Linked DNA regions of Paraburkholderia fungorum. The protein of the gene in region 2 binds, or shares a complex with, the protein of the main gene of each other region. Links are inferred from orthologs where the notes say so. Each region holds a gene or a part of one and is shown on either strand. Other genes may lie near its edges. The genes, in order: dsbD and BLS41_RS15550.

The links.
Region 1: the proteins of BLS41_RS15550 (region 2) and dsbD are in contact, whole or in part, in a crystal structure (PDB 1JZD), measured with the Escherichia coli proteins. The link is inferred for Paraburkholderia fungorum from one-to-one orthologs.

The regions. Positions count from the first base shown.
Region 1 is NZ_FNKP01000001.1:3,599,593-3,616,667, forward strand. What follows is about bases 14,107-17,075. They hold dsbD (protein-disulfide reductase DsbD), read right to left. Parts: upstream 16,547-17,075; coding sequence 14,666-16,546; downstream 14,107-14,665. Other genes in these bases: hemB (porphobilinogen synthase), read left to right, coding at 14,107-14,550; cutA (divalent-cation tolerance protein CutA), read right to left, coding at 16,539-16,871; rplQ (50S ribosomal protein L17), read right to left, coding at 17,065-17,075. Outside these bases: BLS41_RS16015 (fimbrial assembly protein), read right to left, coding at 1-496; type IV pilus biogenesis protein PilM, read right to left, coding at 493-1,485; BLS41_RS16025 (penicillin-binding protein 1A), read left to right, coding at 1,739-4,135; iron donor protein CyaY, read right to left, coding at 4,226-4,546; LPS translocon maturation chaperone LptM, read left to right, coding at 4,582-4,926; lysA (diaminopimelate decarboxylase), read left to right, coding at 4,936-6,198; protein-methionine-sulfoxide reductase heme-binding subunit MsrQ, read right to left, coding at 6,292-7,023; protein-methionine-sulfoxide reductase catalytic subunit MsrP, read right to left, coding at 7,033-8,028; c-type cytochrome biogenesis protein CcsB, read right to left, coding at 8,226-9,434; BLS41_RS16060 (cytochrome c biogenesis protein ResB), read right to left, coding at 9,439-11,661; BLS41_RS16065 (c-type cytochrome), read right to left, coding at 11,777-12,430; yihA (ribosome biogenesis GTP-binding protein YihA/YsxC), read left to right, coding at 12,648-13,301; more of hemB, read left to right, coding at 13,552-14,106. UniProt on the Escherichia coli protein: Required to facilitate the formation of correct disulfide bonds in some periplasmic proteins and for the assembly of the periplasmic c-type cytochromes.
Region 2 is NZ_FNKP01000001.1:3,495,791-3,507,558, forward strand. What follows is about bases 8,946-11,768. They hold BLS41_RS15550 (DsbC family protein), read right to left. Parts: upstream 10,809-11,768; coding sequence 10,083-10,808; downstream 8,946-10,082. Other genes in these bases: BLS41_RS15545 (M61 family metallopeptidase), read right to left, coding at 8,946-9,972; BLS41_RS15555 (UbiH/UbiF family hydroxylase), read right to left, coding at 10,929-11,768. Also shown: rpe (ribulose-phosphate 3-epimerase), read left to right, coding at 1-662; BLS41_RS15505 (phosphoglycolate phosphatase), read left to right, coding at 678-1,394; trpE (anthranilate synthase component I), read left to right, coding at 1,768-3,261; BLS41_RS15515 (aminodeoxychorismate/anthranilate synthase component II), read left to right, coding at 3,275-3,886; trpD (anthranilate phosphoribosyltransferase), read left to right, coding at 3,904-4,935; indole-3-glycerol phosphate synthase TrpC, read left to right, coding at 4,966-5,751; BLS41_RS15530 (CYTH domain-containing protein), read left to right, coding at 5,790-6,416; BLS41_RS15535 (uracil-DNA glycosylase), read left to right, coding at 6,450-7,289; BLS41_RS15540 (FMN-dependent NADH-azoreductase), read right to left, coding at 7,431-8,027; more of BLS41_RS15545, read right to left, coding at 8,182-8,945. UniProt on the Escherichia coli protein: Acts as a disulfide isomerase, interacting with incorrectly folded proteins to correct non-native disulfide bonds.

The DNA.
Region 1 (17,075 bases), 110 kb from region 2 along the record:
GCAATTCGGTGTCGTGTTCACGCTGACGCAACTGCCGCAACACGACGCCGTTGCCGGGTTCAAAACTCAGCGCATCGAGCAGATCGCGGAAATGGGTGAGCGGCTCCGACAAGCTCATGGCGAGCGCCGTGGCTTTGCGCTGCTCGTCCTGCGCGCGCGTCAATCTGGCGTGTTCGGCGAGCGGCACGGCCATTTGTGTGAAAGACCGTTCAATCGATGCGCGTTCAGCGTCGGTTCGCGTCTTCCCGAATGCCTGCCACGCGGCCAGAACAACAACAGCGGCGACCCCGGCCAGTGCGGCAGCAAGCCATTCACGCAGACAGCGCCGACGCGCAAGACGCGCATTGCGTTGTCGATAAGGCAGCAGGTTGAATCCGCCGAGCCATGGTTCTGCGACGCGCACTTTGAGCGATGAAGGTGATGCCTGCGAACTCGCGGAACGCGAAAATCTGCGCGAACGGGAAAGCAGAGGTGAGTTCAAAAGGTCGCGCGTCATTCGCACACTCCGCGCAATGCGAGTCCAAATGCCACCGCTCCGGCCGGCTCGTATAACAACGGATCGACGAATTGCCGCGTGCGGCTTCCCAGCGCGGCGCATTCGAACGGCAGCGTCGTACAGCCCAATATGTCGGCGATATCAGCGAGCGAGAAACCCACGCCGTCGAGCAGATCGACCTCGCCGCTCACCAGAGCGCAGTCCAGCACGGGACCGTGGACGAGGTCACGCAACGCATCGGCGAGATCGGCGTGCTCGGGCGCCGGATACCGCATTTCACCGGCGATGCCATCGTCGACGATGCGCCATCCGTACACGCCGTCCGTGCCGATCCATAACGCGACATAAGGCTCGTGCGGATCGAGTTCGTGACTCGCCGCGTAACGCATTGCACGCAGCGCCGCGTGCGGCTCGCCGTCGACGGCCGTCAGCGAAATACCGGCCATCGCGGCGCATTCCATTCGCGCTTCGAGATGTTGGCGCGCTGTGGCCGCAATCGTCACGGAGCGGATTGGCGAAGGGCTTTCGTCGACGAACCAGTCCACCGCGAGCGCGTGCCGCTCCAGCCCTGCGATGCGCTCGGCCTCGCTCATCACGGCGGGTTCCAGCCCAGCGAGCGCGTGTCCACCGTCTTCCGCGCAATGGCTTTGCGCGACGAGCCGCGCGAACGGCACGATGCTGGTCAACGTGGCCGATGCAGGCATCGCCATCGCGCATCGCAATGCATGTGTTGCACAGCCGCGCGGCAAACCGGCGAACGCGTCGCGCAGTGCACGCGCTATCGCGTGCCGGTCGACGATCTCGCTGCCGGCCATTGCCCCTGCGCCCAGCGGCATGGTGCAAAGGTATTCCAGATGCAGTGCGCCGCGAGCACGCGAACGCTGACTCACCACCACCAGCCGCAAGACCTGCGAACCGATATCGATCCCCGCGCCAAAACGCTGCGCACCTGATTTCACAGCCTGAAGCCACGAATTGCTAAAGCTCATCACGTCCCCCCTCTGATCCACGCGACGAACCATTCGAACGCGAGTAACGAGGAAGAATTGTCCGTAGACAGCCGCCCGAGCGACACTCGGCCGAACGGCCAACGTTGCTCAGCGAACGTCCTGCATGGCATCAAAGCGTCTACAGTGAAGTCATCGCTGAGCGCCCCGCTGACTTGCAGGCTACCGTTCGTAAGCAACCCGAAAGCTAACGGCCCTGGCGGCTATAATCGCGGGACTGTTTTTTGGTGCACATATGCAATCAACGTCTCCTACGTCCCCGCCGCCCGCCCCTCAGAAGCGCAAACGCCCGTGGTGGCTCAAGCTCATCATTGGGTTTTTCGGTCTGATCGTCGCGGGCGTTCTGTGCGTGTTGCTGGTGGTCGGATACGCACTGGTCGTAGCAACGCCCAACCTGCCTTCGCTCGACGCGCTGACCGACTACCGTCCCAAAGTGCCGCTGCGCATCTACACGGCCGACCACGTGCTGATCGGCGAATTCGGCGAAGAGCGGCGCGACATCGTGCATATCCAGGACGTGCCCGATAGTCTGAAGAAGGCGATTCTCGCGATCGAAGACGCGCGCTTTTACGACCACGGCGGCGTCGATCTGACCGGTATCGCGCGAGCCGGCATCGTTGCGCTGACCAATGGTCACGCCACGCAAGGCGCGAGCACGATCACCATGCAGGTGGCACGCAACTTCTTCCTGTCGAGCGAAAAGACCTACACGCGCAAGATTTACGAGATGCTGCTCGCGTACAAGATCGAGTCGAAGCTGACGAAAGATCAGATTCTCGAGGTGTACATGAATCAGATCTATCTCGGTCAGCGCGCGTATGGCTTCGCGAGCGCGGCGCGCGTGTACTTCGGCAAGGATCTGAAGGATCTGACGCTGGCTGAATCGGCCATGCTCGCGGGCCTGCCGAAAGCGCCGTCTGCCTATAACCCGGTGGTGAATCCGAAGCGCGCGAAGGTTCGTCAGGAGTACATCCTGGAGCGCATGGTCGAATTGCATTACATCACCCAGGAACAATACGACGAGGCTAGCAGACAGGTGCTTGTCGTGAAGGGCGCGGGCAAGGAGTTCAGCGTGCACGCGGAATACGTCGCGGAAATGGTGCGGCAGATGATGTACGCGCAGTATCGCGAAGAGGCATACACCCGCGGCCTGAACGTCGTGACCACGATCGATTCAGCCGATCAGGACGTCGCTTACCGCGCGCTGCGCAAAGGTCTGATGGACTACGAACGTCGTCACGGCTATCGCGGACCGGAGGCGTTCATCGATCTGCCATCCGACGCGGAAGACCGCGAACAGGCGATCGACGACGCACTGCTCGAACATCCGGATAACGGCGAAATCATCGCGGCAGTCGTCACGGCGGCGAGTCCGAAGCAGGTTCAGGCAACCTTCATCGACGGCAATACCGCGACCGTTCAGGGCGACGGTCTGCGTTATGCGCAATCCGCGCTCAACACGCGTGCGCAGCCGAACCAGCGCGTGCGGCCGGGCGCGATCATCCGTCTGGTCAAGAACGACGACGGCGACTGGTCGATTACGCAATTGCCGCAAGTTGAAGGCGCGTTTATCTCCGTAATTCCACAGGACGGCGCGATTCGCGCGCTGGTCGGCGGCTTCGACTTCAACAAGAACAAGTTCAATCACGTGACGCAGGCATGGCGTCAGCCGGGTTCGAGTTTCAAGCCGTTCATTTATTCGGCGTCGCTCGAAAAGGGACTCGGACCGGCCACGATCATCAACGACGCGCCGCTGTTTTTTAGCGCAGCGGAGACCGGTGGCCAGGCGTGGGAACCGAAGAACTACGGCGGCGGTTTCGACGGTCCGATGACCATGCGTACCGCGCTGATGAAGTCGAAGAACCTGGTGTCGATCCGTATCCTGAACCAGATCGGCACGAAGTACGCGCAGCAGTACATCACGCGCTTCGGCTTCGACGCGGAACGGCACCCGGCTTATCTGCCGATGGCGCTCGGCGCCGGTCTCGTCACACCGTTGCAGATGGCCGGTGCGTTTTCAGTGTTCGCCAACGGCGGCTATCGGGTGAATCCGTATCTGATCGCTGAAGTTACCGATCAGCGTGGCATCGTGGTTTCGCACGCGCAGCCGCTGATTGCGGCGCAAAACGCGCCGCACGCCATCGCCCCGCGCAATGCCTACGTGATGAACAGTCTGCTGCAAAGCGTCGCGCAACACGGCACGGGCGCCAAGACCAACGTGCTCAAACGCACCGATCTCGGCGGCAAGACGGGCACCACCAACGATTCGCGCGACGCATGGTTCGCCGGTTATCAGCACACGCTCACGGCGATTGCGTGGATCGGCTACGACAATCCGCGCAGTCTCGGCGACAAGGAAACCGGCGGCGGCCTCGCGCTGCCGGTCTGGGTCGAGTACATGGCGCGCGCGCTCAAAGGCGTACCGGAGTACAAGATGCCGCGTCCCGAAGACGTCGACGAAATCGGCTCGGAACTCTATTTCGACGACTTCACGCCGGGCAACGGCTTCGTTTCGACGGTCGGCGTGAGTCAGGCGACGCTGGATGCCCAGGCGAGCGCCGCAGCGGCCGCTCCCGAACAGGTCGGCGAGCAGGAAAAGCAGGACATCATGAATCTGTTCCGTGGACACTGACGGCACCGTCAGCTTTTGTTCGGCCCAATAAAAAACCGCCGCGCCCGATGCGCGGCGGTTCTGTTTTCAGCGTGACTTCCAGGCCCGCGTTTAGGGGGCTTTGAACACCACCGGCTCACCCGCCTGCTGCGTCGCGTACTCCGTCAGCGCGGAGAAAAACTCCGTGCCGCCGCGGGTGTCGCGCCATTCGCCGTCGATGAAACGGTAGTGAAAGCCGCCTGCTTTCGCGGCGATCCAGATCTCGCGCATCGGCGGCTGGAGATTGACGATAATCTTCGAGCGGTTCTCGAATTCGAGGGTCAGCACGTTGCCGCTGCGCTCGAGTTCGATGTCGGCTTCGGTGTCGTCGAGCGCGCTTTCGATAGCGGCTAGCGCGGCTTCCGCACGGGTCAGGTAATCACTATCGGACATGCTAAACTCCATCGATTATTTATTCAGGGACAGTCATGCGAGTCGTATCTCGGATGCGCGCGGCGGCGCCCGGCCGCGCGATTGTAGCGGGTTTGGTCATTCTCGCAGGTTGCGCACTTGCCGGCTGCGGGCAACGCGGGGCGCTCTATCTGCCCCAGGTTCCGCCGCTACCCGCCCCACCGGCCACCCGCACGCAGGCACCGTCGCCAGATGACGTAAAACCGGACACCAGCAACGCCTCCGAAGCCGGCACCGTGCCGGATACTTCGGGCACGGCAATGTCGCTTTCGCCGGAAACAGAACTTGCCGCACCGCCCGAGTCCGCAGCATCCGGCACCTCGGCTCCATTGCCTGCCTCCGCTGTCACCCCCGTTCAATAAGACTTTCGCATGACTCGATCCGCATTTGACTACGTCGACGGCGTATTGCACGCCGAAGGCGTGTCCGCCGTCTCCCTCGCCGAACAATTCGGCACGCCGCTGTACGTGTACTCGCGCGCCGCCCTCACCGCTGCATGGAACGCGTACGCGGGCGCTTGCGCCGGCCGTCGCGCAACGGTTCACGTGGCCGTCAAGGCCAACAGCAATCTCGCGGTGCTGAACGTATTCGCGCGACTCGGCGCGGGCTTCGACATCGTGTCGGGCGGCGAACTGGCGCGCGTGCTGGCAGCTGGCGGCAAAGCGGAAAACACCGTGTTTTCCGGCGTCGGCAAGCATGCGAACGAAATGCGCGACGCGCTCGCGGCCGGCGTCAAATGCTTCAACGTCGAGTCGATTCCCGAGCTGGATCGGCTGAACGCGGTTGCGGCGGAAATGGGCAAGAAGGCGCCTGTGTCGCTTCGCGTGAATCCTGATGTCGATGCAAAAACGCATCCGTATATTTCCACCGGCCTGAAGTCGAACAAGTTCGGCGTCGCTTTCGAAGACGCGCGCGCCACGTATCGCGCTGCTGCGGCAATGGCGAATCTCGACGTGGTCGGTATCGACTGCCATATCGGCTCGCAGATCACCGAAGTCGCGCCTTACCTCGACGCGGTCGACAAAGTGCTGGAACTGGTCGAGCAGATCGAACAGGACGGCGTGAAGATCCGTCATATCGACGTAGGCGGTGGGCTCGGCATTACCTACGACGACGAAACTCCGCCGGAGATCGGTGAGTTCGTGCGTACCGTGCTGGATCGTATCGAAGCGCGTGGCCACGGCCATCGCGAAGTGTATTTCGAGCCGGGCCGCTCGCTGGTCGGCAACGCGGGCATTCTGCTGACGCGCGTCGAGTTTCTGAAGCCGGGCGCGGAAAAGAACTTCGCAATCGTCGACGCAGCGATGACCGATCTCGCGCGTCCCGCGATGTACGAGGCGTACCACGCAATCGACGCCGTCGTTAAGCGCGACACTCCGGCTCACGTGTATGACGTCGTCGGCCCGGTTTGCGAAAGCGGCGACTGGCTCGGCCGTGAACGTCTGCTGGCCGTCGAACCTGGCGACCTGCTGGCGATCCGCTCGGCTGGTGCATATGGCTTCGTGATGAGCTCCAACTACAACACGCGCCCGCGTGCGGCCGAGGTGATGGTCGATGGTACACAGGTGTATGTGGTTCGTGCACGCGAAGAGGTTCAGCAGCTGTTTGCGGGCGAAACGATTCTGCCGGCGTAAACGCAACGCGGTGACGCGAGCAACATGAAAAAAGGCGATGCCAATGCGGCATCGCCTTTTTTTCGTGCTGTGCTCAAGTGAATTCGCGAGCGCTCAACGCGTTCTCGACCGACTCCCACGTAGCCACGCGACCAACCTCCAAACCAGCAACACGATCATGATCGCGCCGTAAATCTTCGGCAGAAACAGGTCGTGCTTGCCGGCCTTCATCCACCAGAAATGCAGGATCGCGAGCGCGCCAATCAGATAGATCGCGCGATGCAGCGTCTGCCAGCGTCGGCCGAGTTTGCGCACCATCGCGCGCGGCGAAGTTGCAGCGAGAGCGATCAGCAGCACGAACGCCGCGAAACCCACGGTGATGAATGGCCGCTTGCCGATGTCCTTCAGAATGGCCGCCACGTCGAACCACTTGTCGAACCAGAGATAAGTCGTGAAATGCAGCGTCGCGTAGAAGAACGCGTAGAGGCCGAGCATCCGGCGAAAACGCACGAGCGCCGCGACGCCGGTGAGTCGGCGCAACGGGGTCACGGCCAGCGTGATGCACAGAAAAACCAGCGTCCAGAGACCGGTCGAGCGCGTGATGAACTCGATCGGATTGGCGCCGAGCCGGTCGGTCATCCCGAATAACACGAGGCGCGCGAGCGGATACCAAGCGGCGATGAACACGGCGACCTTGGCTGGCGCGATCCAGCGCGCGCCACCTGCGGACCGAGTCTTATTCGGCGTCTGAATGGTCCGGGATGAAACATAAGACCCTGCCGCTTGCGCACGCTGCGTCTTATGCTCGGACTCGGTCTCGCTGGCCGGTTGCGTATCGGAATCCATCGTCGTGCCTCAGAAATTCTTCTTCAGGTCCATGCCTTGATAGAGCGACGCAACCTGATCCCCGTACCCGTTGAACATCAGCGTCTTGCGCTTCGGCGTGAAAAAACCGTCACCGATACGCCGCTCGGTCGCCTGACTCCAGCGCGGATGATCCACGTTCGGATTCACGTTCGAATAAAACCCATACTCGTTCGACGCATAGGTGTTCCAGCTAGTCGGCGGCTGCTTGTCGAGAAAGCGGATTTTCACCAGCGACTTCGCGCTTTTGAAGCCGTACTTCCACGGCACCACGACGCGCACCGGCGCGCCGTTCTGATTCGGCAGAACCTGCCCGTAGAGGCCCATTGTCAGCAGCGTCAGCGGATTCATCGCTTCGTCCATCCGCAGACCCTCGGAATACGGCCAGTCGAGCACGGGCGTCGACAGGCCAGGCATCTGCGACGGATCGGCCAGCGTGATGAACTGCACGTACTTCGCATTGCCATTGGGCTGCACGCGTTTGATCAATTCCGACAGGGGTATGCCGATCCACGGAATCACCATCGACCATCCTTCGACGCAGCGCAGCCGGTACACCCGCTCCTCGAGCGGCGCCAGCTTGAGCAATTCGTCGATGTCATACACCTTCGGATTCTTGATCTCGCCCTCGACGCTCACCTTCCACGGATGCGGCCGCAGCGTCCCCGCGTTCTGCGCGGGATCGGCCTTGTCGGTGCCGAACTCGTAGAAATTGTTGTAGGTGGTGATGTCTTTGAACGGCGTGGCCTGGTCGAGCGCGACGAAGCGCGCGTTGGTCTTCGCGGCCAGCTTCTGTGCTTTCGCGTCCGGCGATGTGTAAGCCGCCCGCGCCGCCTCGCCATGCGCGCCGATCAGGCCGCCGAGCGCCGTCGCACCGGCCGCCTGCAACACGCGCCGCCGGTTCTCGAAAACGCGCTGCGGCGTGATTTCACTGCGCGCAATGTCGTCGCCGGTCAGTTTTGTTCTGTCGCTGCGTTTGATCCACATCCTGCTGCTCCTTGACGGCCCATCGATCTGCACATCTTACGGGGCCATATTGATGACTGCGGGCGCGGTCGTCGGCCGCTCATCCATAGGTACTCCAACAGCGAACACCTTGGATGCAGCGAATATTCCGCGCACCATAAAAAAACCGCCGGGTGCAAAGCACGCGGCGGTTTCTTGAACGTCTGAAGCAATGGTTCTTACAGCTTGCCGTAGCTATGCAAGCCCGACAGGAACATGTTCACGCCAAGGAACGCGAAGGTCGTGACCAGCAGACCGGTCAGCGCCCACCATGCCGCCACCGCGCCGCGCAACCCCTTCATCAGACGCATGTGCAGCCAGGCCGCGTAGTTCAGCCAGACGATCAGCGCCCACGTTTCCTTCGGGTCCCAGCTCCAGTAACCGCCCCAGGCTTCAGCGGCCCACAACGCGCCAAGAATCGTCGCAATCGTGAAGAACGCGAAACCGACGGCGATCGACTTGTACATCAGGTCATCGAGCACATCGAGCGCCGGCAGGCGGTCGGCCAGCACGCCGCGCTCTTTCGACAGATACGCGACCCCGACCATGGCCGACAGCGCAAAGCTGCCGTAGCCGATGAAGTTCGCCGGCACGTGGATCTTCATCCACCAGCTTTGCAGCGCGGGGACGAGCGGCTGGATTTGCTGCGCGTCGCGAGCGACCGAGTACCACATCAGGAAGCCGACAGCCGCGCTGATCACCAGCAGCACGAACGCGCCGAGCGCGCGGGTGTTGTAGTGCTGCTCGTAGTACAGATAAAACAGCGCGGTGATCAGGCTGAACAGCACGAACACTTCGTACAGGTTCGAGATTGGAATATGACCGACGTCAGCGCCGATCAGATAGGACTCGTACCAGCGCACCATCAGGCCGACAAAGCCCATCACCACTGCGGCCCACGTCATCTTCGAACCGATCGCGGCGCCGGTCGGCGAGCGCGACAGCAGGCCGATCCAGTAGAACACGGTAGCGAACACGAAGAGCGCGCTCATCCACAGAATCGCGGACTGGCTCGACAGGAAATACTTGAGGAAGAACGCGTTATCGGCGCGGCTGAGGTCGCCGTGATAGATCTGGATGGCCAGCAGCGACAGCGCTGCAATGCCCACCATCAGTGGACGCACGGGCTTCCAGCGCCAGCCGAGCGTGATGAACACCGGCACCGCACACACCAGCACGAGCTTGTCGTAGTAATTCATGAACGGGTGATAGCGCGACAGCGCAAAACCCGCGCCCGCGACCATCACCACGGCAAACAGCCAGTCGATCGCGCCGAGCCGCTTCAGGAACGGCCGGTCGTCGTACTGCGCGACATTGAGCGTCTCGCTCGCGAACGTCTTGTCGGGCCGCGATGCGGAGGAGGATGAGGAAACCTGAGTCAAGTCCATGATCTTACCGGGTCGAATCTTGTGAACTGGCGGACGGCGCGCCGGCAGGGCCGGGCTTGCTGGAGGCGCTGTCGGCGTCGGATGCTACGGTGAGTTTCGCGCCGAGCGCAGCGCCTACGGCGTCGCGCGTCTGGACGAACTCCTTTTCGAAGTCGAGTGTTTTGCGTGCGCTCGACATCGCCATTACGACGTTTGTGCCGTGATCGGTATCTTTGAGCCAGAACCAGAGGCGCCGTTCGCGGACGTAGAACATCGAAAAGATGCCTAACACGAGGAGCAGGCTGCCAAGATACACGACTTTTTTGCCCGGCGCGCGCGTCAACTGAAATACCGAAGCTTGCACCTGCTTGAATGAGTCAAGTTGTAAATAGACCGGCGATCCATACAGAAAGCTGTCAGATATTGCGTTGATCGAGCTTTGTACGAAGCGGCTGGCGTCCGCATTGGCCTGCGCTTCGGGCTCGCCGAGCTGCTGGCGGGACAGTTGCCACAGATCCCACGTCGCGCCTTCGAGCATGCGCAGCAGCAGACCCGCGGCCTTTTCCTGCTCGCCCTTCGGCACCGAATGGTCGATAAAACCGGCGATGGCCTGGAAACCGCCGACCGGCTGCCCGTCCGGCATCTTGATGCTGTTGTCGGCGCCCGCGAAAAGGGTCAGCACGCGCAGCGCGCTTTCTTCCAGATGCTGTTGCAACTCGGGGTTCGAACCGGGCACCGAGCGCTGCGCGAAACGGTGAGCCGCCGTCGTACGCATGGCCGGATCTTCGAGCGTCGCGCGCAGGTTCATCCACTCCTTGACCGTGCCGCCGGTGTCGGCGGGAATGCGCAGGTAGCGGAACGGGTCGTCCGGATTCACGCGCATGCCGGCGAGGAACATCTTTTCGCCCGACACGTCCACCGGCAGCATGTAGTTGTTGTACTCGCGCGCCTGGCCGTCCTTGCCGCGCACCTTGTATTGGACCGACGGGCCGACGTTATGCAGATCGAGTGGCTTCGAGGTTTTAGCGCCCGAGCCGAGCCGTTCGTCGAACGCTTCCTTCAACGTTTGATGCGCAGCGACGCCGCGCGCGTCGTTCTGCCCGCTGCCGTTCGAAATGTTTTCGACGTTGATCGCGCGGAAGTCGGTGAACTCGACCGTTTGTCCATCGGCGAGCGGCGTTGCGGTGCTCAACGGCGCATTGCCGCCGATCGTGCCGCCGAACGGCGCGGTTTTCGCGCTTGCGCCGGTCATCGGAAAGGCCGTCATCTGCATCTGCGAGCCGCCGTCCTGGAAGCTCGACTGATAGATCGACACGCCGTCATACGTGAACGGCTTGTTCACTTCGACACGCGCCGGGATGCGCGCGCCCGTCTGGTGATCGACCACGACGATGTCGCTCGCAAACAGCTTCGGCATGCCAGTCGAGTAGTAATCGACGATGAACTTGTTCAACTCGATCGAGAACGGCAGGTCCTGAATGAGCGAGCCGTCGGGCTGGTTCAGGATCGCCGTCGACACATGCTGCCCTTCCGGCACCCATGCATAACCACGGAACGTCGGGTTCGATTGCGACAGACGGTGGTCGGGCGTGATGTCGTTGATCACGGTGTTCGAGCGGATCGGCGACTTGTCGAACATCCACATTTGCAGCTTGATCGGCAGATTGCTGTCGAGCAGGCCGCCCACGCAGATCACGACGATAGCGAGGTGAGCGGAAATGTAGCCGAATTTGGTCAACGCGCCGCGCTTGGCCGCGATCAGTGTCGCGCCTTCGGACTCACGCGTGACGAACTTGTAGCCGAGCTTCGACGAGAGTCTGGCGAGCACCGCCGAGGTCTGCGCACGCGTGCCGCTCACCGCGAACTCGCCTTTGTGATGGAATGCGCGCAGGCTGTTTTCGCGGACCTTGTCCTTCCAGCTCTTTGCGTCGGCGACCATCTTCGGCGCATTGCGGATCACGCATAGCGACACCGACACCATCAGAAAGCCGAGGATCGTCATGAACCACCACGAGCTGTACACCGTGTACAGACTCAGCGAGCGGAAGATGTCCGCCCAGAACGGGCCGAACTGATTGACGTAGTTGGGATACGGATCGTCCTGCGTGAGAACGGTGCCGATGATGCTGGCAATCGACAGGATCACGAGCAGCGCAATCGCAAAACGCATCGAACTCAATACTTCGACGACGCTGCGCGTGATGCGATTGCCCGACTTCGACTGCAAACCCGACGTGGTAACGCTCATTCATACTCCGACTGAACAGCAAAAAAGGGTGAAAGGCTGTCGTAGACACGAAGCCTCCACCCTTTTCTTGTTTTGTACCGACCTTGCCAGGACGGTTGCACTTGCGTGCGGACTCTTAATGCAAGCCCGCGATGTAATCGGCAACAGCCTTGATCTCGCTGTCCGACAGACGCGATGCTATCGCATGCATCGCGTCGTTGTTATTACGGGCGCCAGGACCTTGCGTGAACGCCAGCAACTGGGCCACCGAATATTCCGCCCATTGCCCCGACAAACGCGGGAATTGAGACGGAATGCCCTGACCGGTCGGCCCGTGACAGCTTGCACAGGCCGGCACACCCTTGTCGGCAACCCCGCCGCGATAAATCTTCTCACCTAGCGCGACCGTGTCTTTGTTGTGCGCGTAACCGGGCTTCGGGGTTTGCGTCGAGAAATAGGCGGCCACGTTGATCATGTCCTGATCGGACAGCGCCGCGGCCATGCCCGCCATGATCGCATTGTTGCGCGCGGGCTGTTTGGCGCCCGGCTGAATCTTGAAGTCTTTGAGCTGCTTGACGAGGTACTCAGGATGCTGACCCGCCAGCTTCGGATATGCGCCGCCGGCACTGTTGCCGTCTGCACCATGACATGACGCGCAAACCTGCACCGCGATTGCCTGCCCCCGATTGACGTCCGGCTTGACCGGATCTGCTGCTCGTGCCTGAATTGCCAAACCTGAAAGACCTGCCGCTACATGAAGCACCATCAGAGTCTTGCTCAGTCGATTCATTCGCACACCCTGTCTCGTCTTGTGGGATTTTAGAGGTTTTGCAAAATACGACGGCGACCGAGTGACCACCAGTAACGCGCCAAGGCACGCGGGCTGGCCTCCTCAGGTTTTCAGTAAACCATCGTATTGTACAATAACTCGCTAATCGCTAAGACGCCAGTCGGGCTTGACCCGTCCCCACTCCGGGTTCCCCGGCGTCTCGAATCCTGGCCTGATCATGTCCTTCCTGCTCCACCAATCCCGCTTTTTCACGACCGTCAATCACCTGCGTGATCTGCCGGCCACGTCGCAACCCGAGATCTGCTTCGCCGGGCGCTCGAACGCCGGCAAGTCGACGGCCATCAACATTCTGTGCAATCAGAAGCGACTGGCCTTCGCCAGTAAGACGCCGGGACGCACGCAGCACATCAACTATTTTTCGGTGGGTAAGGAAGACGATCCGACCGCGTATCTGGTCGACCTGCCGGGCTACGGTTACGCCGAAGTGCCGGGAGCGGCGAAGGCTCACTGGGAGGCGCTGCTGTCCACGTACCTGCAATCGCGCTCGCAACTACGCGGCATGATTCTGATGATGGACTCGCGCCGTCCGCTGACCGATCTGGACCGGCGCATGATCGAGTGGTTCGCGCCGACCGGCAAGCCGATTCACACGCTGCTGACCAAGTGCGACAAATTGACCCGCCAGGAAAGCGTCAACGCGTTGCGCGCGACGCAGAAAGGTCTGGCTGAATATCGCACTGCGGGCTATCGCGGCGATCTGACTGCGCAACTTTTCTCGGCGCTCAAGCGTGTCGGGATCGACGAAGCGCATGAGCTGGTTGAAAGCTGGCTGATCCCTTCTGCGAAGGGCGAAGCGGACGCTGCGGAGTAAGCGCAACCGCCGCTGCTCCAGGGGCACGAAACCATCATTTCCGTTCGCCCATAAAAAAACCCGCCGCTTAAACGGCGGGTCAAACAGCCTAATCGAAAAACGACAGGCACCCGCTCAGGGAGGAGAAGCGGGGAGGTCAGCGCCAGGCGCCTTGCTCGATCGGTATGATATACCATTGTCTCGAAAAGTTTCCGGGAGCGGAGGCAGGCGTGATTTGTCCACTCCATTCATCTACGATCTTCGATTCGATATGAGCTTCTATCCGCACTATCGTCCGCGCCGTATGCGCCGCGACGACTTCTCGCGTCGCATGATGCGAGAAAACATCCTCACCACCAACGATCTGATTTACCCCGTGTTCATCGTCGAAGGCACCAACGTGCGGCAAGCCGTACCGTCGATGCCGGGCGTCGAACGCGTGTCGGTCGATCTGCTGATGGGTGTCGCCGAGCAATGCGTCGCGCTGGGCGTGCCGGTGCTGTCGCTGTTCCCCGCGATCGAGCCGTCGCTGAAGACGCCCGATGGCCGCGAAGCGACCAATCCGGCCGGCCTGATCCCGCGCGCGGTTCGCGAACTGAAGAAGAATTTCCCCGAATTGGGCATCCTCACCGACGTCGCGCTCGATCCGTACACGAGCCACGGCCAGGACGGCGTGCTTGACGAAGCCGGCTATGTGATCAACGACGAAACCGTCGAGATTCTGGTCGAGCAGGCGCGTGCGCAAGCCGAAGCAGGCGTCGACATCGTCGCTCCGTCGGACATGATGGACGGCCGGATTGGCGCAATCCGCGAGATGCTGGAGAGCGAGGACCACGTCCACACGCGCATCATGGCTTACGCGGCCAAGTTCGCGTCGGCGTTTTACGGCCCGTTCCGCGATGCAGTAGGTTCCGCGACGAACCTCGGCAAAAGCAACAAGATGACGTACCAGATGGACCCGGCCAACTCGAATGAAGCGCTGCGCGAAGTGCAGGCGGACATCAACGAAGGCGCGGACATGGTGATGGTCAAGCCAGGTATGCCGTATCTGGATATCGTACGGCGCGTGAAGGACGAGTTCCAGTTCCCGACTTACGTGTACCAGGTGAGCGGCGAGTACGCGATGCTGAAGGCGGCCGCGCAGAACGGCTGGCTCGATCACGACAAGGCGATGATGGAATCGCTGCTCGCGTTCAAGCGCGCGGGCGCGGATGGCGTGCTGACCTACTTCGCACTGGATGCCGCGCGGATTTTGCGGGCGCAGAAGTAGGTTGAGGCGCTGCTGGTTTTAGCTTTAACGCTAACTGGAGCTTAAAAAAAACGGAGGCGGACCCAAGGGTCGCGCCTCCGTTTTATATTAGGGCTGCCGGTTTTGCCTTTGCTGATTAAACCCCGGCCCCACTCGCCTTATCCAGCGAGCGCAAGAATTTGTCCGCAGATTCATAACCGACGACGCGCAATACCTCCTTGCCAGCCGGATCGAAGAAAATAATGCCCGGTGGCCCGAACAGGCCAAAGCGTTTCAACAATGTTTGATCGTCGGCGTTGTTCGCGGTGACGTCGGCGCGCAGCAGATTCATCTGCTTCAATTTGGCTTGCACGCGCGCGTCGCTAAAGGTGAACTTCTCCATTTCCTTGCAGCTGACGCACCAGTCCGCATAAAAATCGAGCATGGCTGGCTGAGAAGCCGTTTTGACGGCCTGATCCAACTCATTCGATGAGCGAACCGGTGCAAATGTCAGATCGCTCTGAGGCGCGGCAGGCGCGTTATTGGACACGTTGCCGACGCCCCCCCTTGCGGCCAATACTGCGAGCGGCCTAAGAGGATCGGACGAGCCAGCGGCAAGTCCCACGAGCAACACGGCCGCCCAGATCGCGAGCGCCGCGCCGATACCCCGGCTGAGGCGGCGCCAGATCGACCCGTCCACGGACGCCGCCGAGAACAACCCCAGCGACGCTGCGGCAACCAGCAACCAGAGCGCGCTCAGCAGCATTTGAGCTGCGGCACCGAGTACCGGCCACACGATCCATAACGCCGCGGCCAGCAGCACGACTCCGAAAAACACCTTGACGCCATCCATCCAGGCACCCGCGCGCGGAAGGAGCGTTCCGGCGCCGAAACCGATGATCAGCAGAGGGACGCCGAGCCCAAGACCCATCGCAAACAATGCTGCGCCGCCGAGGAACGCGTTGCCCGTGTGAGCGATGAACGCCAGCACGGCAAACAGCGGCGCGGTCATGCAAGCGCCCACTACGAGGGCGGACAGTGCGCCCATCACCGCGACGGCAGCGAACTTGCCGCCCGAGCGTCCCGTCGACGCACGCGAAACGCCGTCCTGCCAGCGCTGCGGCAACGCAATGTCGAATCCTGCAAGCAAGGTCAGCGCAAAAACGGTCAACAAGACGCCGAACGCGCCCAGCACCCACGGATTCTGCAACCACGCGCCGAGGCTCTGCCCAACCAACGCCGCCGCGACGCCGAGCGCCGTATAAACGAGCGCCATCCCGATTACATACGCCAGCGACAACGCAAAACCGCGCGCACGCGTCACCCGCGCACCCTCGCCGATGATGATTGCCGAAAGAATCGGAATCATCGGATACGAGCACGGCAGCAGGCTAAGCACGGCGCCGGCGACAAAATAGAGCCCGATGATCGCGATGAAACCGCCGCCTTGCAGCAACGATTGCGCGTAGTCAGCGCTCGTGGCGCGCTCGTACCAGGGTTCGTCTTCTGTACTGGACTTTTGGTTTGTCGCATTCGTGGCCGTAGTCGCCGGGGCCGTCGCGCTGCCCGCCGGCTGCAACGCAGCGCCGCTGACGTGGTACACACGCTCCATCGGCGGATAGCAGATGCCGGCATCCGCGCACCCTTGCGACGTCACCGCCAGATCGAACGGGCCGGCCGCCTGCTTGACCGGAATGCGGATCGTCAGCTCGTTACGATACGTCTCGACGTTCTTGTTGAACGTCTCGTCAAACTTGACGTGGCCGGCGGGCAATTGCGGCTCGCCAATCGTGGCCGTGCCGTTGCGGGTCGCAAACGCAAAGCGCTCGCGATACATGTAGTAGCCGTCGGCAATCTTGTACGTGACATCTACCTCGCCGGGCTTTTCGGTCGCGCTGAATTTGAACGCGACGGCAGGATCCAGGAAGTTATCGTCAGCACGGGCAGGCGTGCCGAATTGCGCAAGAATCACGCAGCCGAGCAGGAAAAATGCAGTGCGCAGCGCTTGGCGCGCACGTCGGTCGAGACCGTTAAACATGGAGGGGGCGTTGGGTTTCGGTAGTGATCCACTGGCCGTACGCGGCTGATGCCGACGCCTGCCACATGATGATTTCCGGCGTGTCGTAGGGATGGTGCGCCTGAATGAACTGTTCCAGTTCCAGCGCGCGAGCGACGCTCGTCTTGAACAGCAACTGGATTTCCTGCGCGGTTTCGATCGCGCCCTGCCAGTGATAGCTAGATTGAACGCTGCCAAGTTGCGTGACACAAGCGCAAAGCCGCGCGGCAAGGGCATCCGCGGCGAGTTTCTGGGCAACGGCCGCGTCCGGCACCGTCGTCAGAAGCAAGGTCACATTTACGCTCACACAAACTCCAGCCAGGCACGATTCAGGTGCCGGTATCGTATCACCAGGCTCGGGGTGCCGCAGGCGGCTGGACTGTTGTGGCACAGGGGCGTCACGTTGCGTTGACGACCGCAAAAACCATCACCCTGCGGCCGGAAAAATTTCAAAAAAAAAAGCCAGGCTGATTGCCTGGCTTTCTTTCAATGCCTGAAGCTTACTCAGCTT
Region 2 (11,768 bases):
CCAGCATTCTGTCCGCTGATTTCTCCCGCCTGGGCGAAGAAGTCCGCAACGTCGTCGCCGCCGGCGCCGACTGGATTCACTTCGACGTGATGGACAACCATTACGTGCCGAACCTGACCATTGGTCCGCTCGTCTGCGAGGCGATCCGCCCGCACGTCGACGTGCCGATCGACGTGCACCTGATGGTGCGCCCGGTCGACCGCATCGTGCCGGACTTCGCGAAGGCCGGCGCCAATATCATCAGCTTTCACCCGGAAGGCTCGGACCATATCGACCGCACGCTCTCGCTGATCCGCGATCACGGCTGTAAGGCCGGCCTGGTGTTCAACCCGGCCACGTCGCTCAGCCATCTGGATTACGTAATGGACAAGGTCGACCTCGTGCTGATCATGTCGGTGAATCCGGGCTTTGGCGGCCAGTCGTTCATTCCCGAGGCGCTGGTCAAGCTGCGCGAAGCCCGCAAGCGGATCGACGCTTACAAGGAACGCACAGGCCGCGAGATCCATCTGGAAGTGGACGGTGGCGTGAAAGTCGACAACATCGCGGAAATTGCGGCGGCTGGCGCGGACACATTCGTGGCAGGTTCTGCAATCTTCGGCCAGCCCGATCACAAGGTCGTGATCGACAAGATGCGCGCCGCGCTCGCCAACGTTCAGCACTGATTACCCGCACGCAATATGACCACTCCGTTCCCTGCCCCGACCTTCACCGGCCCGCGCCTGCAAGCCGCGATCATCGACCTCGACGGCACGATGATCGATACCGCCGACGACTTCACAGCCGGCCTGAACGGCATGCTCGCGCAACTCGACGCGACGGAAACATCGCGCGAGGAGGTGGTCGGTTACGTCGGCAAGGGTTCGGAGCATCTGATCCGCAGCGTGCTCGCGCCGCGCTTCGAGACGGAGCACGCGCAAGACCGCTTCGACGAGGCGCTCGCGATCTATCAGGCCGAATACGCGAAGATCAACGGTCTGCACACACGGCTTTACCCCGATGTCGAGGCTGGTTTGCGCGCCATGCGCGACGCCGGCCTCAAGCTCGCCTGCGTGACCAACAAGCCGCATCGGTTCGCGGTCGAATTGCTTGAACAGTACGGGCTTGCCCAATACTTTAGCGTCGTGCTCGGTGGCGACAGTCTGCCAAAAAAGAAACCGGACCCGTTGCCCATGCTTACCGCTGCGACGCAACTGGGCGTCGAACCGCAGGCTACGGTGGCCATCGGCGATTCGGAAAACGACGCGCTGGCGGGCCGCGCGGCGGGCATGGCGACGCTCACCGTGCCGTACGGCTACAACCACGGCCAAGCTATACAAACAATAAAATCCGATGGTATAGTTGCCTCGCTGTCCGATGCCGCCAAGGCGATCGCAGCGCACCATTCCACGACTTGAAAAGTCCTTCAACCTCATGTTTCTGAATAAAAAACGGAGTCTGATTAGCATCGACCGGGGAGCCTGGCCCTGGCGTCGCTGGTCGCGCTAACCTCGCCTGAGGTACGCTGAAGCTCGTCTTCGGCAACCGTTTTTTACTTCGCTGCGCTCACGCGTTTTTTCCATCATCTTGTTTCGCTGCATCGGTTGATTCGGCCTGCATGTGCCCGCAAAGTACATCTGTGCGCTGAAACCCTTTGCACGCGTCGATGGGAAACTCGCGCCGGTCGGTATCATCATCGTGTTGAGTAGTCCACGAACACCCTGACCGGTTGCGCTACGCCCCGCTTTGTCCGACGCACCCTGCTGCCGGACCACCGTACAGGATCGGAACATGACCGAACTCGAATTCCAGTCCCTCGCCAACGAGGGTTTCAACCGCATCCCGCTGATCGCCGAAGCGCTGGCCGACCTCGAAACGCCGCTTTCGCTGTATCTGAAGCTGGCGCAAACCGAGCGCAACGGCGCGAACTCGTTTCTGCTGGAATCGGTGGTGGGTGGCGAACGTTTCGGCCGCTACTCGTTCATCGGACTGCCGGCGCGCACGTTGCTGCGCACCCGCAACGGCGTGTCGGAAGTGGTGCGCGACGGCAAGGTCGTCGAAACGCACGAGGGCGATCCGCTCGAGTTCATTCAGCAATTCCAGGGGCGCTTCAAAGTGGCGCAGCGCCCGGGTTTGCCGCGATTCGCAGGCGGTCTCGCCGGATATTTCGGCTACGACGCAGTGCGTTATATCGAGAAAAAGCTCGCGAACAGCGCGCCGAAAGACGATCTGAACCTGCCGGACATCCAGTTGCTGCTCACCGAAGAAGTCGCGGTGATCGACAACCTCGCGGGCAAACTTTATTTGGTGGTCTACGCCGATCCGGCGCAGCCCGAGGCGTACGCGAAGGCCAAACAGCGTCTGCGTGAATTGCGTCAGCGTTTGCGGACGACCGTGCAGCCGCCGGTCACGTCGGCCAGCGTGCGCACCGAGACTTACCGCGAATTCGCCAAAGACGACTATCTGGCAGCCGTGCGCAAGGCGAAGGAATACATCGCAGCCGGCGAACTGATGCAGGTTCAGGTCGGCCAGCGTCTGACCAAGCCGTATCGCGACAATCCGCTGTCGCTGTATCGCGCGCTGCGCTCGCTGAATCCGTCGCCGTATATGTATTTCTACAATTTCGGCGATTTCCATGTGGTCGGGGCGTCGCCGGAAATTCTGGTGCGTCAGGAAAAGCGCGGTGAGGATCGTATCGTCACGATCCGGCCGCTGGCGGGCACGCGTCCGCGCGGCAATACGCCGGAACGCGACGCGGAACTCGCGACCGAACTGCTGAACGACCCGAAGGAAATCGCCGAACACGTAATGCTGATCGACCTCGCGCGCAACGACGTGGGCCGTATCGCGCAAATCGGCTCGGTGGTCGTGACCGACAAGATGGTGATCGAAAAGTACTCGCATGTTCAGCACATCGTGAGTTCGGTCGAAGGCAAGCTGAAGCCCGGCACCACCAATTTCGACGTGCTGCGCGCGACCTTCCCCGCCGGCACGCTGTCCGGCGCGCCGAAGGTTCGCGCGATGGAACTGATCGACGAACTGGAACCGGTGAAGCGCGGTCTGTACGGCGGAGCAGTCGGCTACCTGTCGTTCACTGGCGAAATGGATCTCGCCATCACGATCCGCACCGGCGTGATCGCGAACGGCAATCTGTATGTGCAGGCGGCTGCTGGCGTAGTCGCGGATTCAGTGCCCGAATCCGAATGGCAAGAGACCGAGAACAAGGCACGCGCCGTGTTGCGCGCCGCCGAACAGGTTCAAGACGGCCTCGATAGCGACTTCTGACCGGAGATACACCATGCTGCTCATGATCGACAATTACGACTCGTTCACCTACAACCTGGTGCAATACTTCGGCGAACTCGGCGAAGACGTCCGCACCTACCGGAACGACGAAATCACGCTGGACGACATCGCGAAGCTCAACCCCGAGCGCATCTGCCTGTCGCCCGGTCCGAGCAACCCGCAGCACGCGGGCATTACCCTCGACGTGCTGCGCGAATTCGCCGGCAAGACGCCGATTCTCGGCGTGTGCCTCGGCCATCAGGCCATCGGCGAAGCATTCGGCGGACGCGTGGTGCGCGCGCAGACCATCATGCACGGCAAGGTCAGCACGATCGAAACCGACTGCAAAGGCGTGTTCGCCGATCTGCCGAAGCATTTCGTCGTGACCCGCTATCACTCGCTCGCGATCGAACGCGAATCGCTGCCCGATTGCCTCGAAGTGTCCGCGTGGACCGAAGATGGCGAGATCATGGGCGTGCGTCACAAGGAACTGGCGGTTGAAGGCGTGCAGTTCCACCCGGAATCGATCCTGTCCGAACACGGCCACGCGTTGCTCGAAAACTTCGTCAAACAATCGAAGCTCGCGAGCAGCCAGATGGCGGCTCAATCGAACCGCAACGCTTGATGAAGAGAGACGAAATCATGTCGATTACGCCCCAGGAAGCGCTGCAACGGACCATCGAGCACCGCGAGATTTTCCACGACGAAATGCTGCATCTGATGCGGCTCCTCATGCGCGGCGAGCTTTCGCCCGTGATGTCGGCGGCGATCATCACCGGTTTGCGCGTGAAGAAAGAGACGATCGGCGAGATCACGGCCGCGGCCACGGTCATGCGTGAATTCGCGCGCCACGTCGAGGTGCAGGACAACTCGAATTTCGTCGATATCGTCGGCACCGGCGGCGACGGCGCGCACACCTTCAACATTTCCACGGCGACGATGTTCGTCACGGCCGCGGCTGGCGCGAAAGTCGCGAAGCACGGCGGCCGCAGCGTGTCGAGCAAGTCGGGCAGCGCCGACGTGCTCGAAGAACTCGGCGTGAATATCGATCTGCAACCGGACCAGGTCGCGGCGTCGATTGCGGAAACCGGCATGGGCTTCATGTTCGCGCCGAACCATCACCCCGCGATGAAAAACATCGCACCGGTGCGCCGCGAACTCGGCGTGCGGACCATCTTCAACATTCTCGGCCCGCTGACCAACCCGGCCGGCGCGCCGAACCAGTTGATGGGCGTGTTCCACGGCGACCTCGTCGGCATTCAGGTTCGCGTGATGCAGCGCCTCGGCGCGAAGCACGTGCTGGTGGTGTACGGCATGGACGGCATGGACGAGGTGTCGCTCGGCGCGGCTACGCAGGTCGGCGAATTGCGCGACGGCGAGATTTTCGAGTACGAGATTCACCCGGAAGATTTCGGCATGCAGATGGTATCGAACCGTTCGCTGAAAGTGGCCGACGCGAGCGAATCGAAAGCGATGCTGCTCGACGCGCTCGACAACAAACCGGGCGTCGCGCGCGAAATCGTCACGCTGAACGCGGGCACGGCGCTGTATTCGGCGAACGTGGCGTCGTCGATTGCGGACGGCATCCAGTTGGCGCGCGAAGCGATCGCGAGCGGCAAGGCTCGCGCGAAAGTCGACGAGTTGGTCCGCTTCAGCCAGCAATTCAAGAAGTGATCCACCAGTCATCAACGTAGCGAGACACTTATGAGCGACATCCTCGACCGCATCATCGCGGTCAAACGCGAAGAAGTTCGCGCGGCCGAACAGAGCGCGCCGCTTGAAGAACTGCGCCTCGAAGCGTCGTCGCGCGATATCCGCGATTTCGTCGGCGCATTGCGCGCCAAACACGCCGCCGGCCTGGCCGCGGTGATTTCCGAAGTGAAGAAGGCAAGCCCGTCGAAAGGCGTGTTGCGCGAAAACTTCGTGCCGGCCGAGATCGCGCGTTCGTACGAGAAGCACGGCGCAGCCTGTCTGTCCGTGCTGACCGACGTGCAATTCTTCCAGGGCAGCGTCGCGTATCTGCAGGAAGCGCGCGCGGCTTGCAATCTGCCGGTGCTGCGCAAGGACTTTATCGTCGATCCGTATCAGATCGTCGAAGCCCGCGCGATGGGCGCCGACGCGATCCTGCTGATCGCCGCCGCGCTCGACACCTCGCAAATGCAGGACCTCGAAGCGCTTGCTCATTCGCTGGGCCTGGCCGTGCTGGTCGAAGTGCACGACAGCCGCGAGCTGCAGGAAGCGCTCACGCTGAAAACGCCGCTGATCGGCATCAACAACCGTAATCTGCGCACGTTCGAAACGTCGATCGACACGACCATCGGCATGCTCGAATCGATTCCCGACGACCGGATCGTCGTCACGGAATCGGGCATTCTGGCGCGCGCCGATGTCGAGCGTTTGCGTGCGATGAACGTGCACACGTTCCTCGTCGGCGAGGCGTTCATGCGCGCGGACGAGCCGGGCGTGGAACTTGCGCGGATGTTTTTCTGATCACGGTTTAGCGAACAGCGAACGCAGCGGAGCAGTACATGGGCATGGAACGCGAAATCAAACTGGCATTGCCGGTTGAGCAGGTGCAATCGGCAGCGCAATGGTTCGTCGCGCGGACAAAAGTCGATGGGCAGCCGGTCAAGCTGGTGAACATTTACTTCGACACGCCGCAGCTCACGCTGGCAAGCTCGAAAAGCGCGCTGCGTCTGCGTCAGACGCCGGACGGCTGGTTGCAAACATTCAAAACCGTGGGTCAGGCGAAAGACGGTTTGCATAGCCGGCACGAGTGGGAAATGCCGGTCGCCGGTCAAAAGCTGGAGATCGACGCGTTGCTGCGCGAATGCGACGAACCCGCTGCCGCTGACGCGTTGCGTCAGGCGGCCCCCGCGTTGATCGAATTGTTCCGCACGAATTTCACGCGGACGCTGTGGCATGTCGAATTCGACGGCTCGGAAATCGAAGCTGCGATCGACCAGGGCGATGTGCTCGCCGAAGTAAATGGCGAAAACCGTCGCGCGCCGATTTCGGAAGTCGAACTGGAACTGAAGTCCGGCGACGAAGCTGCGCTCCACTCGCTCGCGGCGGAACTCGGCAAGCAAGTCAAAGGCCTCGCGCCCGACAACGTCAGCAAGGCGCAGCGCGGGTATCAGTTGCGGGCCGGTTGAGCCGGACCGCGTTTGCTGCGACACTCCCCCGCCATGACCTCCGCCTCCCGTACCCGCTCCAGTTCGTCGCAAGCTTCCTTGTTCGACGACGCCTCCGCCGCGCCGGCCAATGCAGATGCGCAACCGCAGTCGTCTGCGGCCGCTGGTTCGCCGCCGCCCACGCTCGAAGCCCAATTCGCCGCGCTGCCGCCCGCTTGGCGCGCGCATCTGAAGCCGTTCATCGACAGCGATGCGTACGCGCCGCTGTGCCGTTTCGTCGACGGTGAGCGCGCGGCCGGCAAAACCGTTTATCCCGCCGATGTTTTCCGCGCGCTGCGCCTGACCAGCCCCGACGAAGTGAAAGTGGTGATCCTTGGCCAGGACCCGTATCACGGCGAAGATCGCGGCACGCCGCAAGCGCACGGACTCGCGTTTTCCGTCGCGCCGAACGTGCGCACGCCGCCGTCGCTGCGCAACATCTTCAAGGAAATCGCCGCGACTCTCGGCCACGAAACGCCGCGCCACGGTTGTCTCGACACGTGGGCCAAACAGGGTGTGCTGCTGCTGAACACAGTGCTGACCGTCGAACGCGATAGCGCGGCGAGTCACGCGAAACGCGGCTGGGAAAAATGCACGGACACGCTGATCCACGAACTGGCGATGCGTCACGACGGCCTCGTGTTCATGCTGTGGGGCGCGCATGCGCAGGCCAAGCGCGCGCTGCTCGGCGGGAAATCGCATTACGTGCTGGAGGCGCCGCATCCGTCGCCGCTGTCGGCGCACCGAGGCTTTCTCGGCTGCGGGCATTTTGTGAAGGCTAACGACTATCTCGTCGAGCATGGCCGTCAGCCAATCGACTGGCGTCTGCCCGACGAAGCGCAAATGCTCGCGTAACTGCACCTTCGCGAAACCCAGCCCGGCACCCATCGCGCCGCAAAAACAAAACGCCACGAATTCACATTCGTGGCGTTTTTTCATTCAACCGCAAATCGAACGCCGTCCGCCGCGTCGACGCGCCGGCCGGTGGATCAGAACTTACGCGGCGGCGATCGCTTCACGCGCGGCAGCCAGAGCGGCGCCAGCAGCGTCCGGGCCCATGTTCAGGCCTTCAGCGTAGATGAAGTTCACATCGGTCATGCCGAGGAAGCCGAGGAAGCTCGTCAGATACGGCGTCTGGCTGTCGTTCGGCGTGCCGAGATACTTGCCACCGCGTGCCGACACGACGTAGACCTTCTTGCCCTTCACGAGACCTTCCGGGCCGTTCGCCGTGTACTGGAACGTGATGCCGGCACGCGCGATGAAGTCGAAGTACGTCTTCAGTTGCGACGAGATGCCGAAGTTGTACATCGGTGCGCCGATCACGACGATGTCGGCGGCTTGCAGTTCGGCGATCAGCGCTTCGCTGCGGGCAGCGATCGCAGCCTGTTCGGCCGTGCGCTGGTCTGCCGGCGTGAAGAACGCGCCGAGCACGGCGTCGTCCAGATGCGGCAGCGGCTCAGCTTGCAGATTGCGGACGACGACTTGCGCGCCCGGATTCGATTGTTGCAGCTTTGCGGTCAGCTCGTTGACGAGCAGCGTCGAGTTCGCGCCTTGCGAGCGGGCTGCCGAGTTGATTTGCAGGATCGTGGTCATGGTTGACTCCAGAGTGGGGCGCGCAGTGTTGCGCGAGTGGAGCCATTGTGTTTTTTTACCGATCCGGGAAAAAGCCATCCGGCGGCGACGGATTGTTGCACTGGTAGGACAATCCGCCGCCGTCGCCGCTAATGAATAGCGGCCGGAATGACGGTCAGCTTGCCAGCCACGCGTCGCGAGCCTTGCGCGCCGCCGCCCGTTTGTCGCTGACGGCGAGCTTGTAGCGCTGTACTTCAGGCCCGTCCAGCTTGACTTGTGCGGTACGCAGCTCGTCGCGGCGGAACGCGTGAATCTCCACTTTCGCACCCGGCTGATAACGCGACAGCAGTCCGTCAAGATTCGAGCCGGTCACGCGCAGGCCGTCGAGCGCGATCAGCACGTCGCCCGCCGACAGCCCGGCTTTTTGTGCGGCGCTGCCTTCGTGGACAGCGGCCAGCGTGCAATCCGCGCCGCCGCGCAGACGCGCGCCGAGCGTCGGCTTGCCGCTCTTGTCGAACTCAGGCGTCAGCGAAACGCCGAGCGGTGCGAGCAATGTGTCGAGCGGCAGATCGCGCGTGCCGTGCACGCCTTCGGCGAACAGTTCGCCGAGCTCCGCGCCGGTTGCTTCGGCGAACAGCGCCTCGATCTCGCTTTCTTCGACGCCGACCGGCTTGCCGCGATAGAAGTCGCGGCCAAAGCGCTGCCACAGCAGACGCATCACGTCATCGAGCGATTTGCGGTTGTTGGTTTGCGCGCGAATCGTCAGATCGAATGCGAGCGCGACCAGCGAGCCTTTCGTGTAATAGCTGACGATCGCGTTCGGCGCGTTTTCATCCTGCCGATAGTATTTGACCCACGCGTCGAACGAGCTTTCGGCGACGGTCTGCTTCAGACGGCCGCTGCCGCGCTGCACGCCGCCCACCACCTTGCCGAGCAGGCCGAAATAGTCGTCCTGCGAGATCAGGCCGCTACGCACGAGGATCAGGTCGTCGTAATAAGACGTGAAGCCTTCGAACAGCCACAGCAGCGACGTGTAGTTTTCGACGCTCAGGTCGTACGGCGCGAACACGGCGGGCTTGATACGCTTCACGTTCCACGTGTGGAAGTATTCGTGGCTGCACAGGCCGAGGTAAGTCCGGTAGCCTTCGCTGGCGGCGTCGCGGCCCTGCACCGGCAGGTCGCCGCGATTGCAGATCAGCGCGGTGGATGCGCGATGCTCCAGCCCGCCGTACCCATCGGTCACGGCTTGCGTCATGAACACATAGCGGTCGACCGGCGCTTTCTTCGTCTTCGGTTCGAACAGCGCAATTTGCGCTTCGCAAATACGCTTCAGGTCGGCGGACAAGCGCGCCATATCCAGCCCGACCACCCGTCCGGCGATCACGATATCGTGCGGCACACCATGCGCGCTGAACGTCGCCAGAGCGAATTCGCCGAGTGTCACCGGATGGTCGATCAGTTCGTCATAGTTCTGCGCGCGATATTCACCGAAGCCGTAGCGCTTCGTGCCGCGCGCTTCCGGCAATGCGGTCGCCACACGCCAGCCGCGATACGCCGCGCCTTCCGGCTTCTGAATATCCACGACGCACTGCGCCTCCTCATGACCGAGCGGCGACAGAAACACGCTCGTGCCGTTGAAAAAGCCGGTCGTATCGTCGAGATGCGCGGCACGCACCGACATGTCCCATGCATACACCTCGTAGCGCAACGTCAGCGCGCCTTTGACCGGCGCGGCCTGCCACGTGTGCTTATCGGTCTTTTCGACGCGCACCTTGCGGCCCGCTTCGTTGGTCGCGCGCAGCGTGACGATGTTGCGCGCGAACTCGCGCACCATGTAGCTGCCTGGAATCCACACCGGCAGCATGAAACGCTGACCGGCCGGATCGGGATCGGCGACGGTCACGATGACTTCGAACAGATGGGCGGCAGGTTGCTTCGGAACGATGGTGTAGCGGATCGGCTTCATCGGCGGCGGAATTGGATGTTGAGAGATTGACTTGAGGCGGGGAGATTCGGAGTCTTGATGCGAAAGGAGGCGCCCTGCGCGCCTCCTTGTCCTCACTATGTACCGCGTGCTCAATGCACCGCGGACATTTCCTTGTCCAGACGGTCGGCCGGCACCGCGCCCGGCAGACGGCGGCCGTCGGCGAGGAACACGGTCGGCGTGCCGTCGACGTTCATCGCGTGGCCGAGCGCGAGGTTCTTGTCGATCGCGGCGGTGTCGCACGTGCCGGCGGCGGTCGGCGCCTGATGGTCCTGCATCCACGATTCCCAGGCCTTCGCGCGATCCGTCGAGCACCAGATCGACTTCGACTTGGCGGTCGAATCCGGCGACAGAACCGGGTACAGGAACGTGTAGACCGTCACGTTATCGAGCGATTTCAGCGACGTTTCGAGCTGCTTGCAATACGGGCAGTTCGGATCGGAGAACACGGCGATCTTGCGCGCGCCGTTACCCTTCACGACCTTCACCGCATTCGCGAACGGCAGGCTCGCGAAGTCGATGCGGTTGGTTTCCGACAGACGAGCTTCGGTCAGATTCTTGCGGGTCTTCGCGTCGACCATGTCGCCGAGCAGCAGGTAATCGCCGTTGGCGTCGCTATAGACGATTTGCGTGCCGAGGTTCACTTCATACAAGCCGGCAATCGGCGACTTCGTGATGCTCTTGATCGTCACGTCAGACAAACGCGTTTGCAGCGTGGCTTTGAGCTTGTCGGTGGCCTGGTCGGCCTGGGCGGAGCAGCCCAGCGTGACGGCAGCGATCGCCAGCGCGGCGGCTACCATGCGGAAGGTCTTTTTCATGCTGAATTCCTGAGTTCAATCGCGTGAATTACGCGTTTTCAGACGTTTCCGATCTGACCGGAACGGCGTCGATCCGTTCATGATACCTGTGTCGCCAGCCGCGGCTGACGCGCCTCTGGTTTATCCCAACGCAGCCGACACCAGCCAGCGCTTGATGAACGGCTGCGCGCCGACGAAGGCCATGCCCGTGTTGCGCAGAACCTTCGCAAACGGTCCGGGGACGGAGAAGAGTTTTTGCAGACCGTCGGTGGCGACCATCAGCGCGCGAATGTCTTCGCGGCGCGCGCGTTCGTAGCGGCGCAGCAGCACCGTGTCGCCGAGATCGCGGAACGACTCCTTGCCCGCGACCGTTTCGGCAAGCGCGGCAACATCGCGCAAACCGAGGTTCATGCCTTGCCCCGCCAGAGGATGAATCAGATGCGCGGCATCGCCGACCAGCGCGACACGCGGCGCGACCAGCCTGTCCACCGTTTGCAACGCGAGCGGGAAACCTTGCGCGGGCGTCACGCATTCGAGCGCGCCGAACTGCTCGCCGGTCACGCGTTCCACCTCGGCGGCAAGCTGCGCGGGATCGAGCGCGAGCAGTTGCTCGGCGTGCTCGGTACGCGCCGACCAGACTAGCGACAGATGGCCATCCGGCATAGGCAGCAGCGCGATGATCTCGCCGTCCTTGAACCATTGGTAGGCGGTTTCGCCGTGCGGCCTGCCCGCCTTGAAATTGGCGACCACGCCGGTTTGCTTATAGTCGCGCCGATCCATCTTCGAGCCGATTTGTGCGCGCACCCATGAATGGGCGCCGTCCGCGCCGACCAGCAGATCAGCTTCGATCACGTTGCCGTTGGCGAGGCCGACGCTCGCGCTTTCCGGCGTGAAGTCGAGCGCCTGAGCGCGGGTGTCGATCCAGGTGAGATTCGGCTGAAAGCGCAGCGCGGCGTCGAGCGCGCGTTCGATTACCGACGA